DNA from 2 places in the Citrobacter freundii complex sp. 2025EL-00176 genome. Region 2 is predicted to be linked to the other one. Evidence: predicted binding sites of a transcription regulator. Region 2 holds the regulator's gene; the other holds the start of a gene.
What was found. Region 2 encodes PhoB, which activates phosphate uptake and scavenging genes when phosphate is short. Its sites were predicted from a motif close to CTGTCATAAAACTGNCNNAT; they were not measured.
Positions count from the first base shown of each region.

Region 1: pstS (phosphate ABC transporter substrate-binding protein PstS) is a predicted target of PhoB. The motif match lies at 2,010-2,029, and genes of this name have one in related genera.

Region 1 covers NZ_JBRYHT010000005.1:28,635-36,667, forward strand. The annotation lists gene glmS (glutamine--fructose-6-phosphate transaminase (isomerizing)) at 1-1,783, shown strand, start outside; gene pstS (phosphate ABC transporter substrate-binding protein PstS) at 2,118-3,158, shown strand; gene pstC (phosphate ABC transporter permease PstC) at 3,303-4,262, shown strand; gene pstA (phosphate ABC transporter permease PstA) at 4,262-5,152, shown strand; gene pstB (phosphate ABC transporter ATP-binding protein PstB) at 5,260-6,033, shown strand; gene phoU (phosphate signaling complex protein PhoU) at 6,048-6,773, shown strand; gene yieH (6-phosphogluconate phosphatase) at 6,826-7,491, opposite strand; gene adeP (adenine permease AdeP) at 7,659-8,033, shown strand, end outside.
Region 2 covers NZ_JBRYHT010000012.1:22,820-30,852, reverse strand. The annotation lists gene malZ (maltodextrin glucosidase) at 1-1,790, opposite strand, end outside; gene proY (proline-specific permease ProY) at 1,929-3,302, opposite strand; gene brnQ (branched-chain amino acid transporter carrier protein BrnQ) at 3,382-4,701, opposite strand; gene phoR (phosphate regulon sensor histidine kinase PhoR) at 5,106-6,401, opposite strand; gene phoB (phosphate response regulator transcription factor PhoB) at 6,452-7,141, opposite strand; gene sbcD (exonuclease subunit SbcD) at 7,331-8,033, shown strand, end outside.

The DNA.
Region 1 (8,033 bases), on a different contig from region 2:
CCTTCTCGAAGGTTTACGTCGTCTGGAATATCGTGGTTATGACTCTGCTGGTCTGGCCGTTGTCGATGCTGAAGGCAATATGACTCGCCTGCGTCGTCTGGGTAAAGTGCAGATGCTGACTGCTGCAGCGGAAGAACATCCGCTGCATGGCGGTACCGGTATCGCTCATACCCGTTGGGCGACTCACGGAGAACCTTCAGAAGCGAACGCGCATCCCCATGTTTCTGAACACATTGTCGTGGTGCATAACGGCATCATTGAAAACCATGAACCGCTGCGTGAACTGCTGAAAACCCGTGGTTACACCTTTGTTTCTGAAACTGATACCGAAGTGATTGCTCACCTGGTGCACTGGGAGCTGGAACAGGGTGGTACGCTGCGTGAAGCCGTACTGCGTACTATTCCGCAGCTGCGCGGTGCCTATGGCACGGTAATCATGGATACCCGTAACCCGGAAACGCTGCTGGCTGCTCGTTCTGGTAGCCCGTTGGTCATTGGTCTGGGTATGGGTGAAAACTTTATCGCTTCCGATCAGCTGGCGCTGCTGCCGGTAACCCGTCGCTTTATCTTCCTGGAAGAGGGTGACATTGCGGAAGTGACCCGTCGTTCGGTCTCTATTTTCGACAAGTCTGGCGCGGAAGTGAAACGTCAGGATATCGAATCGAATCTGCAATATGACGCGGGCGAAAAAGGTATTTATCGCCACTACATGCAGAAAGAGATCTACGAACAGCCGAACGCGATTAAAAATACGCTGACCGGGCGCATTAGCCACGGTGAAGTGGATTTAAGCGAGCTGGGTTCGCGTGCTAATGAGTTGCTGTCTCAGGTTGAGCATATCCAGATTATCGCCTGTGGTACGTCATACAACTCCGGTATGGTGTCCCGTTACTGGTTTGAGTCGCTGGCCGGTATTCCTTGTGATGTCGAAATCGCTTCCGAATTCCGCTATCGCAAATCTGCCGTGCGTCGTAACAGCCTGATGATCACCCTTTCCCAGTCAGGTGAAACGGCGGATACCCTGGCGGGTCTGCGTTTGTCTAAAGAGCTGGGCTATCTGGGCTCGCTGGCTATCTGTAACGTACCGGGGTCCTCTCTGGTTCGTGAGTCCGACCTGGCGATGATGACCAATGCCGGTACCGAAATCGGTGTGGCCTCCACGAAAGCCTTTACCACTCAGTTGACCGTTCTGCTGATGCTGGTGGCTAAGCTGTCTCGTCTGAAAGGGCTGGATGCGTCTATTGAGCAAGAGATCGTTCATGGACTGCAGGCGCTGCCGAGCCGTATTGAGCAGATGCTGTCCCAGGACAAACGCATTGCCGCTCTGGCGGAAGGTTTCTCTGACAAGCACCATGCGCTGTTCCTGGGCCGTGGCGATCAGTATCCAATTGCGCTGGAAGGCGCGCTGAAGCTGAAAGAGATCTCTTATATTCACGCTGAAGCTTATGCTGCAGGCGAACTGAAGCACGGTCCGCTGGCGCTGATCGATGCCGATATGCCGGTTATCGTGGTCGCACCGAACAACGAACTGCTGGAAAAACTGAAATCCAACATTGAAGAAGTTCGTGCCCGCGGCGGTCAACTGTATGTCTTTGCCGATCAGGATGCTGGCTTTACCAGTAGCGAAAACATGCACATCATCGAGATGCCGCATGTGGAAGAGGTGATTGCACCGATCTTCTACACCGTTCCACTGCAACTGTTGGCGTATCACGTGGCCCTGATTAAAGGCACCGACGTGGACCAGCCGCGTAACCTGGCGAAGTCGGTTACCGTGGAATAAGCCGTACCCCGCTGAACTGAAAATGCCCTGCTCAACGCGGGGCATTTTTTTAAACATGTTCTGTTTTTAATCAATTGTCCCGCCTGTTTTATGTGACAAACCGTCATCTTCAGCTACTGTTTTCAATGTCATAAAAAGAAAATTTTGCCGAAATATGATTGTCACATAGTCGATTAACTCTCTGTTTTTATACTGTTTTTAATTGGTTCTGGCGCATTATTTTTTATTGTCATAAAACTGTCATATTTCGTACATTTAACTGTCACCTGTTTGTCCTATTTTGCTCACAGTAGCAACTCAAACAACTATTTACGAAAACCGTGCAGGAGACATTATGAAAGTTATGCGTACCACTGTCGCAACTGTTGTCGCCGCGACCTTATCCATGAGCGCGTTCTCTGCCTTTGCCGCAGCGAGCCTGACAGGTGCAGGTGCAACTTTTCCTGCGCCAGTGTATGCCAAATGGGCAGATACCTATCAGAAAGAGACCGGTAGCAAAGTAAACTACCAGGGTATCGGCTCCTCCGGTGGCGTAAAACAAATCACTGCGAATACCGTTGATTTCGGTGCCTCAGATGCGCCGCTGTCTGACGAAAAACTCAATCAAGAAGGCCTGTTCCAGTTCCCGACCGTGATCGGCGGTGTGGTGCTGGCGGTGAATATCCCTGGCCTGAAATCCGGCGAGCTGGTGCTTGACGGTAAAACGCTGGGCGACATCTATCTGGGCAAAATCAAGAAGTGGGATGATGAAGCCATCACCAAACTGAACCCGGGCCTGAAGCTGCCTTCGCAGAATATCGCCGTTGTGCGTCGTGCTGATGGTTCAGGTACTTCCTTCGTCTTCACCAGCTACCTGGCAAAAGTGAACGAAGAGTGGAAATCTAAAATTGGTTCCGGTTCTACCGTTAACTGGCCGACTGGCCTGGGCGGTAAAGGGAACGACGGTATCGCCGCATTCGTACAACGTCTGCCTGGCTCTATCGGCTACGTTGAGTACGCTTACGCTAAGCAGAACAATCTGGCATACACCAGGCTGGTCTCTGCTGATGGCAAACCGGTAAGCCCGACCGAAGAAAACTTTGCTAACGCTGCGAAAGGCGCTGACTGGAGCAAAACCTTCGCTCAGGATCTAACCAACCAGAAAGGTGACGATGCGTGGCCAATTACTTCCACCACCTTCATCCTGGTGCATAAAGAGCAGAAGAAACCTGAGCAGGGCGCTGAAGTGCTGAAGTTCTTCGACTGGGCGTACAAAAATGGCGGCAAACAGGCGAATGACCTGGATTATGCCAGCCTGCCGGACAGCGTGGTTGAGCAGATTCGTGCTGCATGGAAAACCAACGTGAAAGACAGCAGCGGTAAAGCACTGTACTAATAGAATATCTTTGACGAATTGGCGGATGGCGCTACGCTTATCCGCCCTACGGTTTCTACCGTAGGCCCTGAGTGTAGGCCGGATAAGCGTAGCGCCATCCGGCATGGGCAACTTAGTAAATGCGTTTAACTTAAAGAGTGATTTATGGCTGCAACAAAGCCTGCTTTTAACCCCCCGGGTAAAAAGGGTGACATGATATTCAGCGCGCTGGTAAAACTGGCTGCGCTGATTGTGCTATTGATGTTGGGTGGCATCATTGTCTCTCTGATTATCTCCTCCTGGCCAAGCATTCAGAAATTTGGTTTCTCCTTCTTATGGACCAAAGAATGGGATGCGCCAAACGATATCTACGGTGCATTAGTACCGATTTACGGTACGCTGGTCACCTCGCTTATCGCTCTGCTGATTGCCGTGCCGGTGAGTTTCGGCATTGCCTTGTTCCTGACTGAACTTGCGCCCGGCTGGCTGCGTCGCCCACTGGGTATCGCCATTGAGCTGCTGGCGGCAATTCCAAGTATCGTGTACGGCATGTGGGGCCTGTTTATCTTTGCTCCGCTGTTTGCGACTTATTTCCAGGAACCGGTCGGTAATATCCTTTCTAACATTCCGTTTGTTGGCGCGCTGTTTGCTGGTCCGGCGTTTGGTATTGGGATTCTGGCTGCGGGCGTGATCCTCGCCATCATGATTATTCCTTACATTGCGGCGGTTATGCGCGATGTGTTCGAACAAACGCCGGTGCTGATGAAAGAGTCAGCCTACGGCATCGGTTGCACTACCTGGGAAGTCATCTGGCGCATCGTCCTCCCGTTCACCAAAAATGGCGTGATCGGCGGCGTGATGTTGGGTCTGGGCCGCGCACTTGGCGAGACCATGGCGGTGACCTTTATCATCGGTAACACCTATCAGCTCGACAGTGCATCGCTGTATATGCCGGGCAACAGTATTACCTCTGCGTTGGCGAATGAATTTGCTGAAGCGGAATCAGGGCTGCACGTTGCCGCGTTGATGGAGCTGGGTCTGATTCTGTTTGTGATCACCTTCATCGTACTGGCTGCGTCTAAGTTCATGATCATGCGCCTTGCGAAGAACGAGGGGGCACGCTAATGGCTACGCTTGAAATGCAAAATACCACTGCGCTTGCGGAATCCCGCCGTAAAATGCAGGCGCGTCGCCGCCTGAAGAACCGCATTGCGCTGACGCTCTCTATGGCGACCATGGCGTTCGGTCTGTTCTGGCTTATCTGGATCCTGATGTCCACGATTACCCGTGGTATTGACGGTATGTCGCTGGCGCTATTCACCGAAATGACGCCGCCGCCGAATACCGCTGGTGGTGGTCTGGCGAACGCTCTGGCCGGTAGCGGATTGTTGATCCTGTGGGCGACCGTGTTTGGTACCCCGCTGGGTATTATGGCGGGCATCTACCTGGCTGAGTACGGACGTAAGTCCTGGCTGGCTGAGGTCATCCGTTTTATCAATGACATCCTGCTGTCTGCGCCATCAATCGTGGTGGGTCTGTTCGTTTACACCATTGTGGTCGCAAAAATGGAACACTTCTCCGGCTGGGCAGGCGTTATCGCGCTGGCGCTGCTGCAGGTGCCCATTGTGATTCGTACCACGGAGAACATGCTCAAACTGGTGCCGGACAGCCTGCGTGAAGCCGCCTATGCGCTGGGTACGCCGAAGTGGAAGATGATTTCTGCGATCACCTTGAAGGCATCTGTCTCGGGCATTATTACAGGTGTCCTGCTGGCCATTGCGCGTATTGCCGGTGAAACGGCTCCGTTGCTGTTTACATCGCTCTCCAATCAGTTCTGGAGCACCGACATGATGCAGCCTATCGCCAACCTGCCGGTCACTATCTTTAAGTTTGCGATGAGCCCATTTGCTGAGTGGCAGCAACTGGCCTGGGCTGGGGTACTGATTATTACCCTGTGCGTACTGCTGCTGAACATTCTGGCGCGCGTCATTTTCGCGAAGAAGAAACACGGTTAAGCCAAATTGCCGGATGGCGGCGTAAACGCCTTATCCGGCCTACGGTCGAACATATTTGTAGGCCTGATAAGCTGCGCGCCATCAGGCATGATAAGGAATAGATTGAAATGAGTATGGTTGATACTGCCCCAGGTAAGATTCAGGTTCGTGATTTGAACTTCTACTATGGCAAATTCCATGCCCTGAAGAACATCAACCTGGATATCGCTAAAAACCAGGTAACGGCGTTTATCGGACCGTCAGGCTGTGGTAAATCGACGCTGCTTCGTACGTTCAACAAAATGTTTGAGCTGTACCCGGAGCAGCGTGCGGAAGGTGAAATCCTGCTGGATGGCGACAATATTCTCACCAATACCCAGGATATCGCGCTGCTGCGTGCCAAAGTGGGGATGGTATTCCAGAAGCCGACGCCGTTCCCGATGTCCATCTACGACAACATCGCGTTTGGCGTGCGTTTGTTTGAGAAACTCTCTCGTGCGGATATGGACGAGCGTGTGCAGTGGGCCTTGACCAAGGCCGCATTGTGGAACGAAACCAAAGATAAATTACACCAGAGTGGGTACTCTCTCTCTGGTGGTCAGCAGCAGCGTCTGTGCATTGCGCGTGGCATCGCCATTCGCCCGGAAGTGCTTCTGCTGGATGAGCCATGTTCAGCGCTCGACCCGATCTCTACCGGGCGTATCGAAGAGCTGATCACTGAGCTGAAAGAGGATTACACCGTTGTTATCGTGACCCACAACATGCAGCAGGCGGCACGTTGTTCCGATCACACGGCATTTATGTACCTGGGCGAGTTGATTGAGTTCAGCAACACGGACGATCTGTTCACCAAGCCCGCGAAGAAACAAACTGAAGACTACATCACCGGTCGTTACGGCTGATTCAGGAGCTTGTTGTGGATAACCTTAACCTTAATAAACATATTTCCGGCCAGTTCAATGCCGAACTGGAAAGCATCCGTACCCAGGTGATGACCATGGGCGGTATGGTCGAGCAGCAGCTTTCTGATGCGATTACCGCCATGCACAACCAGGATAGCGAGCTGGCGAAGCGCGTCATTGAAGGCGATAAGAACGTCAACATGATGGAAGTGGCGATCGACGAAGCCTGCGTGCGCATCATCGCCAAACGTCAGCCGACCGCGAGCGACCTGCGCCTGGTGATGGCGATAATCAAAACCATCGCTGAGCTGGAGCGTATTGGCGACGTGGCGGACAAAATTTGTCGCACCGCGCTGGAGAAATTCTCGCATCAGCATCAGCCGCTGCTGGTCAGCCTGGAATCACTGGGCCGCCACACCGTGCAGATGCTGCATGACGTGCTGGACGCCTTTGCGCGTATGGATCTGGACGAAGCGGTACGTATTTATCGTGAAGATAAGAAAGTTGACCAGGAATATGAAGGCATCGTGCGTCAACTGATGACCTATATGATGGAAGACCCGCGTACTATCCCAAGCGTGCTGACCGCGCTGTTTTGCGCCCGTTCCATCGAGCGTATCGGTGACCGTTGCCAGAATATCTGCGAATACATTTTCTACTTCGTGAAGGGACAAGATTTCCGTCATGTAGGCGGAGATGAACTGGATAAGCTGCTGGCGGGGAAAGATCCGAAAGAGTAATAAAAACAGAGAAAGTAGGCCGGATAAGCGTTAGCGCCATCCGGCATTTCAGTTAACGCGTAATATCCCATCCGCGCGCTTTCCACAATTCCGGCAACTGTGCCAAATCGGTAAAAGTCGTCACTTTTGGATGATCGATCGGTTTGTTGTGCGGATCGGCACAGAAATAGAATACTTCCATTCCCGCAGCAATCCCCGCCTGTGCGCCGGCACTGGAATCATCGACCAGAATGCAGTTCTCAACGTTGACGTCCATCGCTTTTGCCGCATGGAACATCAGGTCCGGATCGGGCTTCCAGCGTTGGATATCGTAACCGCTGAACAGTAAATCAGGAAAATGGTGCAACATGCCCAGCTTACCCAGCGAATGCTGCATTTTACTGACCGGACCGTTGGACACTACGCACATGGGCACCGTCATACTGTCCAGTAGCGCATTAGCGCCAGCGATCACTTCCAGTTCCGTATCGAACAGACGTGCGACCTCAGCGCGGTAAACCGGTTCTAAATCGGTTTTTGCCAGTTCGACACCGTGCTCTTCGTTGATAATGTCGATGATCTCGTACAGCTTTACCCCTTTGAAGCGTTTAAAAATTTCTTCAAGATCGAGTGTAATGCCGAACGCCTGGAACATGCTGACATACGCGCGAGAACAAATCACTTCACTGTCGACAAGGGTACCGTCACAGTCAAAAAATACGGCTTCTATCTGGGACATGTCATTTCCATTTTAACAAGTTTAACGTTTTCGTAATGCATTATTGGGCCACGCAATCGTTGCCGTATAAGCAAAATCAATGAAAAAAGTTGCTCATAACCCAACCCTATTGTCGCATTTTGGTATAGGATAGCGACGAATTTTCCCTCCTTGTTCGGAAATTGATAATGAGTCAACAACACACAACCCAGGCTTCTGGCCAGGGGATGCTGGAACGCGTGTTCAAACTGCGCGAACATGGCACGACGGCACGGACCGAAGTGATCGCCGGTTTAACCACCTTCCTGACGATGGTGTATATCGTTTTTGTTAACCCGCAAATTCTTGGCGTGGCTGGCATGGATACCAGTGCCGTCTTTGTTACCACCTGTCTTATTGCTGCTTTTGGTAGCATCCTGATGGGCCTGTTTGCCAACCTGCCGGTCGCACTTGCGCCTGCTATGGGCCTGAACGCATTCTTTGCCTTCGTGGTCGTCGGCGCGATGGGACTCTCCTGGCAGATTGGTATGGGTGCTATCTTCTGGGGTGCGGTAGGTCTGCTG
Region 2 (8,033 bases):
GAGATCGCCGGCAGCGTCAGGATATCGTCAGCGAGCAGGCCGTTACCCTCTTTGTGCAGCCATTGACTGACGCGCAGCAATGGCGAGACTGGCAGGACCACTTCGCAGGCGTGGCCACGGTTAATCGCCACCAGCACGCGCTGGCGGTTGAGCACCCGCACAAACACCACCACGTTATCCTCGGCGTAAATCACCTGACAACCGCCATGGCGTAACGCCTGGCTTTGATGGCGTAATTTAGCCAGCCGCTGATACAGCGCCAGCAAGGTAGTGTCCTGTTTTTCAGCTTGCCACGGGAACGGCTTACGACAGAACGGATCGTTATTGCCGTCCAGCCCCACCTCATCACCGTAATAAATACACGGCACGCCTGGCCAGGTAAACAGCCACACCACCGCCAGCGGTAAACGCGCCACGTCTTTGCCAAGCAAGGATTTAAAACGGGCGGTATCGTGGCTGTCGAGTTGATTGAACATCCGCAGTTGCTGCTGATGCGACAGACCCGCGCGGTAGTTATCCATCCACGCCATACAGGTTTGGGCATCAATAGATTGCGGATCGTATGAGATATCAGTATTGGCCAGAAATCCCCAGATGGGGAAAGTAAAACCGCGATAGTTCATGGCGGCATCTTCAGCATCCGCCTGCAACCACTGACGCGCATCGCCAAAGTGTTCACCCACCACATACGCCTCTGGCTGGGTTTCTTTTGCCGCCTGCGAAATCCCCGCCACATGGTGCAGATTGTTGCGCGCACCGCCGCCCTCTCCCAGCATATGCACGACATCAAGACGCCAGCCGTCCATACTCCACGGCGCTTTCAGCCAGTGGCGAACGATACTGTCTTCCCCGCGATAAATTTCATTGATCAGGCTTGGCGAACAAAAATCCAGCTTGGGTAGACTCGCATAGCCCAGCCAGTCCAGCGCCACACCGTCGGCAGAGAAATGATACCAGTCACGCCAGGGGGAATCCGGGTTGTAACATGCCCCGTCCGTCCCACGGTTATGCCGATCAAACCAGGGGTGCGAATCGCCGCTGTGGTTAAAAACACCGTCAAGAATCAGACGCATGCCCTGCTGTTGCGTGTTATGGCGCAAGCGCAGCAGCGCGTTGTCGCCGCCAAACTGTGGATCAACATGACGGTAATCTTCGGTATCGTATTTATGCACGCTCGGGGCGGTAAACACCGGGTTCAGATACAGTGCCGTGACACCTAACGTTTTCAGATACGGCAGCTTTTCGCTGATGCCGTCCAAATCGCCGCCATAAAATGTCGATCCTCCGGCCTGAGCGGTCAGCGGTTCATCCCACTCGCGACGCACAATGTCATGCCCGGCTGCGTGGTGATAATAGACGTTTGGAGCCGACTCACGCGACTGGCTGCGGGCAAAACGGTCCGGGAAAATCTGATAGAAAATCTGGTCAGCTACCCACTGCGGACCGTTATCCGGCACATCAACAGCAAACTGCTCCAGACGCGCAGGCGGAAAACGGCTGAATCCCTGCGGCGTAAACCACAGCTGACGATCGGGCCACAATAATTTAAAGCTATAGCGCCGACGCGGTTGGCCGCTGGCAAGATCGATCGCCCCTCGCCACGCGGTTACGCCCGGCTGCGGCTGGCTGCGCAGCTTGTGCATACCCAGCGAAATTTCTTCGTTATCGTTTTCTGCGCGTAGCGTCACCCGCTGAGGTGGATTTTCCCCCGCCAGCCATAATGTAATCGTCAGTTGATCTTTGTTTTGCTTAACAAATGGGGCAACCGGAAGGTGCCAAGCGTTCAACATCACGTATCCCCTTTGATGAAAATGAAGCCACCTTGCCATAGCAAAGAGCAGGATCACTCATCATCTTAACGTTTATTGGGGGAGGAGCTTGGGGGAGGAGAAAATTGCCGGGTAACATCAGGCTACCCGGCAAAAATATTACTGCGCTTCAGCCAGTTGACGCTCGCGACGGCGTTTAAATACCCAACCCACCAGCAGCAGGGCAATCCACGCGAAACCAACGTACAGGGAAATACGGGTATCCGGATGGTAGCCGATAAGCGCGATGATAAAGACGAGGAAAATCAGGCCAACAACGGTCGTTGTTACCCCACCTGGTACTTTAAATTTCAGCGCCTTGACCTCTTCCGGCGGCAGACGACGGCGGAAGGCAATCTGCGACAGCAGGATCATAATCCACACCCATACCGTGGCGAAGGTCGCCAGAGAGGCGATCACCAGGAAGACGTTTTCCGGCATGATGTAGTTAAGATAAACCGCAAACAGCAGGGCGATAGTCATCACCATCACCGTGACCCATGGCACGCCACGACGCGACGTCTTGGCGAACATTTTCGGTGCGCTCCCCTGCTCTGCCATACCATGCAGCATACGCCCCACGCCGAAGACGTCAGAGTTGATAGCCGACAGCGATGCGGTGAGGACCACAAAGTTAAGGATCCCGGCGGCAAAGGTAATGCCCATATGCTGGAACGTCAGGACGAACGGACTCCCGTCGGTGCCAACCTGGTTCCACGGATAGATAGACATAATGACAAACAGCGTCCCCACGTAAAACACCAGGATACGCATCGGTACGGAATTGATAGCGCGCGGAATAGATTTTTCCGGGTCTTTCGCTTCACCTGCGGTAATACCGATAATCTCTATCCCGCCGTAGGCGAACATCACCATTTGTAGCGACATCACCATGCCGAGCCAGCCGTTGCTAAAGAAGCCGCCGTTACTCCACAGGTTATGAATACCGGTAGGTTGCCCGCCGTTGCCAATGCCCCAAATGATGATGCCGAAACCGGCGACAATCATGATGATGATGGTGGCGACTTTAAAGAACGAGAACCAGAACTCCAGCTCGCCAAACACCTTCACGCTCATCAGGTTGATGGCGCAAATAATCAGCACCACGCTGAGTACCCATATCCAATGCGGTACCGCCGGGAACCAGACCCCCATGTAGATGCCGAAGGCAGTGACGTCGGCAATAGCGACAATCAGGATTTCAAAACAGTAGGTCCAGCCGGTAATGTAACCCGCCAACGGCCCGAGGTTTTCCTGCGCATAGCGCGAGAAAGAGCTGGCTGCAGGGTTATGTACCGACATTTCGCCCAGCGCGCGCATGATGATATATGCCGCAACGCCACCGATAATATAGGCCAGCAACACGCTCGGCCCCGCCATTTTGATCGCATCGGCCGAGCCGTAAAACAGCCCAGTACCAATTGCCGAACCTAATGCCATAAAGCGAATGTGCCGGGTGCTCAGCCCACGCTTTAGCTTGTTATTACTTTCCATCGATTCCTAACCTGTTAACACAATAAAAAAACCACGGGGCCATATTAATAGCCCCGTGGTTAAAACTTATTGTCAGTGATTAGTGTGCGCTGGAGGTCACTTGTCGACCCGCGGCGCGATCCCAGATAATTGCCAGGATCACCATCACGACTGTTGGCATCAACCACGCCAGCCCTTGTTCCGCCAGCGGTAAACGCTGGGTCCAGGCCGGTAACACGTCGCCAATTGCAGAAGCTTTAATGCCATCAAGGATACCAAAAATCAGGCTGATAAACATCGCAGGTGCAATGACGCGGGAAGAATTATGCCACCATGAGCGGGTAAAACTTAATACAACCAGTGCGATACATGGCGGATAGATAGCCGTCAGCACCGGAATAGAGATCTGAATCAGATGGCTCAGCCCCAGGTTAGAGACCACCATCGAGAAGCCGCCGAGGATAAATACCAGCGTACGATAAGACAGTGGAATGTACTGGGCAAAGAACTCCGCACACGCACAGGTCAGGCCAACCGCAGTAACCAGACAGGCGATGAAAATCAGCGCCGCCAGCAGGAAGCTTCCTGCGCCACCAAAGGTGTGCTGAACATAAGCATGCAGAATCGCCGCGCCGTTAGCAGACTGATCGACCAGAATCGCACTATCGGAACCCAGACGGAACAACGCAAGATACAGCAACGTTAAGCCCACACCCGCCATCAGGCCAGCCCAGACGGTGTAACGGGTCAGCAGACGCGCTTCGGTCACACCACGCGAACGGGCGGCATTAACGATAACAATACCAAACACCATCGCGCCCAGCGTATCCATGGTCAGATAGCCATTTACGAAACCATTCGAAAATGCTGCGGTTTGATAGGCTTCCATCGCATTGCTGATCGGGCCTGCTGGCCAGACAATCGCGGCGACAGACAGTACCACCAGCGCCAGGATTTTCAGCGGAGCAAGGAAGTTGCCGACGGTATCCAGCAGTTTGCCCGGATACAGCGACACCAGAATAACAATCGCAAAATAGACCACGCTGTAGATGAACAGCGGCAGCGCAGAGTCACCGGTCAGCGGCGCAATTCCGACTTCGAAAGAGACCGTTGCGGTACGCGGCGTCGCGAACAATGGACCAACCGCCAGATAGCAAACGGTAGCCAGCAGCAACCCAGCAACCTTACCGATAGGGGTACTCAGGCTGTCCACACCGCCACCGACTTTCGCCAGCGCGACAACGGTAAGTACCGGCAGACCAACGGCGGTAATCAAAAAGCCAAAAGCCGCAGTCCAGACGTGTTCGCCTGCCTGCAAACCAACCATTGGGGGGAAGATGATGTTACCTGCACCAACGAACAGTGCAAATGTCATAAATCCCAAAGCGATAATATCGCGCGATTTTAACTGATGGGTCATAAAGTCTTACAGCCTGTGGATGTGGTGTTGAAAACAATAAATTTTTGCCTTTCCCTGGGGGACAATACAGCGGCATTTTTACTCAATTCCAGCGGGAAACACTCCCGACCTGGCGCGGCGAAGAATAGTTTTTCGATTTACCGCGTAAATGCAGTCGGTATGACAGCATCTGGAGCGCAATTTAAACGCTTATAACGTTTTAAAGCAAGGTGGGATCCAAAAACCAGAACAATATAGCGATATGAAAATTCGGATTAGCACAAAACACCATTTCATGGAAAAAGGTATGGGTAATAGTTCGAACAAAAAACAATCAAACGTCGCAAAATTCAGGATGTAACTATTGACCACATAAAAAAACCAGCTCGCGCTGGCTTTTGGAAAGATTATCTTACGAATACGGGTTAATCGTTACTTTTGGCCATTAAACGTTCCGGGATGACAAAACTAAATCGCGTCCCTTTGCCTGGCGTACTTTCGATATTCAGGCGGCTATCGTGATGATGCAGAGCATGTTTCACGATAGCCAGGCCTAGCCCACTCCCACCCGTTTGTCGGGATCGCGCTTTGTCCACGCGATAAAAGCGTTCGGTCAAACGAGGAATATGTTCCGCTGCAATACCCGGCCCATTATCCTCCACGCTAAATTCCGCCCCGGAGGCAACATGCTGCCAGCGCACGGTGATGTGCGTACCCGCGGGAGTATGGTTCACCGCGTTATACACAAGATTCGAAATCGCGCTACGCAGTTGTTCCTCATTTCCGCGCACGCTAAGGTGGCTATCAATATCGAAAGTAAACGTATGATTATTCTGACTCAGCGTTTGCGCCTCGTGTTCAACCACACGCAGCATCATCGGCACATCCACCTTCTCATTGAGCAGCAGCGCTGGCGCGGCCTCTATTTTCGACAGCGTCAGCAACTGCTTCACCAGCCCTTCCATGCGGTACGTTTGCTCACGCATGGTATGCAGCGCTTTTTCACGCGTCGTTCCTTCCAGCGGATGCTCCTGCATCATTTCCAGATAACCTTGTAGCACCGTCAGCGGCGTACGCAACTCATGGCTGGCGTTGGCAAAAAAGTTACGCCGCGAACCTTCCAGTTGGTGCATCTGGGTTACATCGCGCGCAACCATCAGCAATTGCTTGTCGGTATAGGGCATCACGCGAATTTCCAGATGCCGTCCGGTATTGAGCACCAGATTGATTGGCCGACTAAAATCACGCGTTTTCAGATATTGCGTGAACTCCGGGTAGCGCAGCAGGTTAAGAATATTTTGCCCGCTATCGTCCGGCCAGCGCAGTCCCAGAACCTGCTGGGCCAGACCGTTGCACCAGAAAATGCCGCCCTCTTCAGTCGTCAACACCACCGCGTCGGGTAGCGATTCCGCTCCACTGCGAAAACGTTTAATCAGATTACCCAGTTCCCGACGGCGCTTTTTGTTACGCAGCTGCATTTGATGCAGCCCGTACAGCAACGGCTCCCAACTTCCACGCCCCGGCGGCGGCGTCATACTTCTGTCGACCCATAACCACCAGGACAAGCGTAATAAATTCCAGAAATGCCAGACAAGCAGGCCGGTTACCGACGCCAGCAAAAACCAGGGCAGGTAACCAAAAAAAGCACTAAGGATAAACGCCGGTATGCAGCAGAGGATCAGCTCCAGTACCAGCCTTTTCCATGACAATCGTTCTAGCAAACGTCTTACTCCATTAACAGCCTAATCCCTCAGGCCCATATTCATGTCAGTCAGAAGCGGGTCGAAAAACGATATCCCGTCCCACGAACTGTCTGCACCATACGATCGTGTCCACTGTGCTCCAGCGCTTTACGCAAGCGGCGGATATGCACATCCACTGTCCGGTCTTCCACGTACACGTTGGTACCCCAGACATGATTGAGTAATTGCTCACGGCTATAGACGCGTTCCGGATGGGTCATAAAGAAGTGCAACAGTTTGAATTCTGTCGGCCCCATATCCAGCGGATCCTCGCCGGTCATCACGCGATGCGAGGTTGGATCAAGGCTCAGCCCCTGCATCTCAATAACCTCTTCCACCGCCATGGGGGAAATACGACGCAGAACCGCTTTAATACGCGCCACCAGCTCCTTGGGAGAAAACGGCTTGGTAATATAATCATCCGCGCCGGTTTCCAGACCCCGGACGCGATCTTCCTCTTCTCCCCTCGCCGTCAGCATCATTACGGGAATATCCCGCGTCATCGCTTCGCGCTTGAGATGTTTAATAAACTGTAGGCCCGAGCCGCCGGGTAGCATCCAGTCAAGCAGGACGAGATCCGGCCAGGGTTCATTGAGTTGGTTCACAGCACTGTCATAGTCTTCGGCTTCTACGGGTTGAAAACCGTTTTGCTCGAGCACGAAGCAGACCATTTCACGAATTGGAGCTTCATCTTCTACGACCAGAATACGTCTCGCCATGATTTGCCCTGTTTATAATTAAATCGTTTGCCATCAATACGGTGCCATTATGCGTCAGTTTTATGACAGATTTATGAAAAGATAGTCCAGGTTTAACGCAGCCCTGTGAATTATGACAGCCCTTAAACAAGATATTACCGTCCTTGCAGGGTTATAATCCCGCCACTGTTTTATCGTCATGGAACTCTTATGCGCATCCTTCATACGTCTGACTGGCATCTGGGCCAAAATTTCTACAGCAAGAGCCGCGCCGCTGAACACCAGGCCTTTCTCGACTGGCTGCTGGAAACGGCACAATCCCAGCAGGTGGATGCCATTATTGTGGCAGGCGATATTTTCGATACCGGCTCGCCGCCAAGCTATGCCCGTGAGCTGTATAACCGTTTCGTCGTTAATCTGCAGCAAACCGGCTGTCATCTGGTGGTGCTGGCAGGTAACCACGACTCCGTCGCCACGCTCAACGAATCCCGCGATATTCTGGCGTTTCTCAACACCACGGTGATCGCCAGCGCAGGCCATACGCCGCAGGTATTGTCTCAACGCGACGGCACGCCGGGTGCGATCCTGTGTCCGGTTCCTTTTTTACGACCGCGCGACATCATTACCAGCCAGGCCGGACTGACCGGACAAGAGAAACAGCAGCATTTGCTGTCGGCTATTACCGACTATTACCATCAGCAATATCAGGACGCCTGTACGCTGCGCGGCGCCCAAAATCTGCCCATCATTGCGACCGGGCATCTGACCACCGTTGGCGCCAGCAAAAGTGACGCCGTACGTGACATTTATATCGGTACGCTGGACGCCTTTCCGGCGCAAAACTTCCCACCGGCCGATTATATCGCGCTGGGGCATATCCACCGGGCGCAGGTTATCGGCGGAACCGAGCATA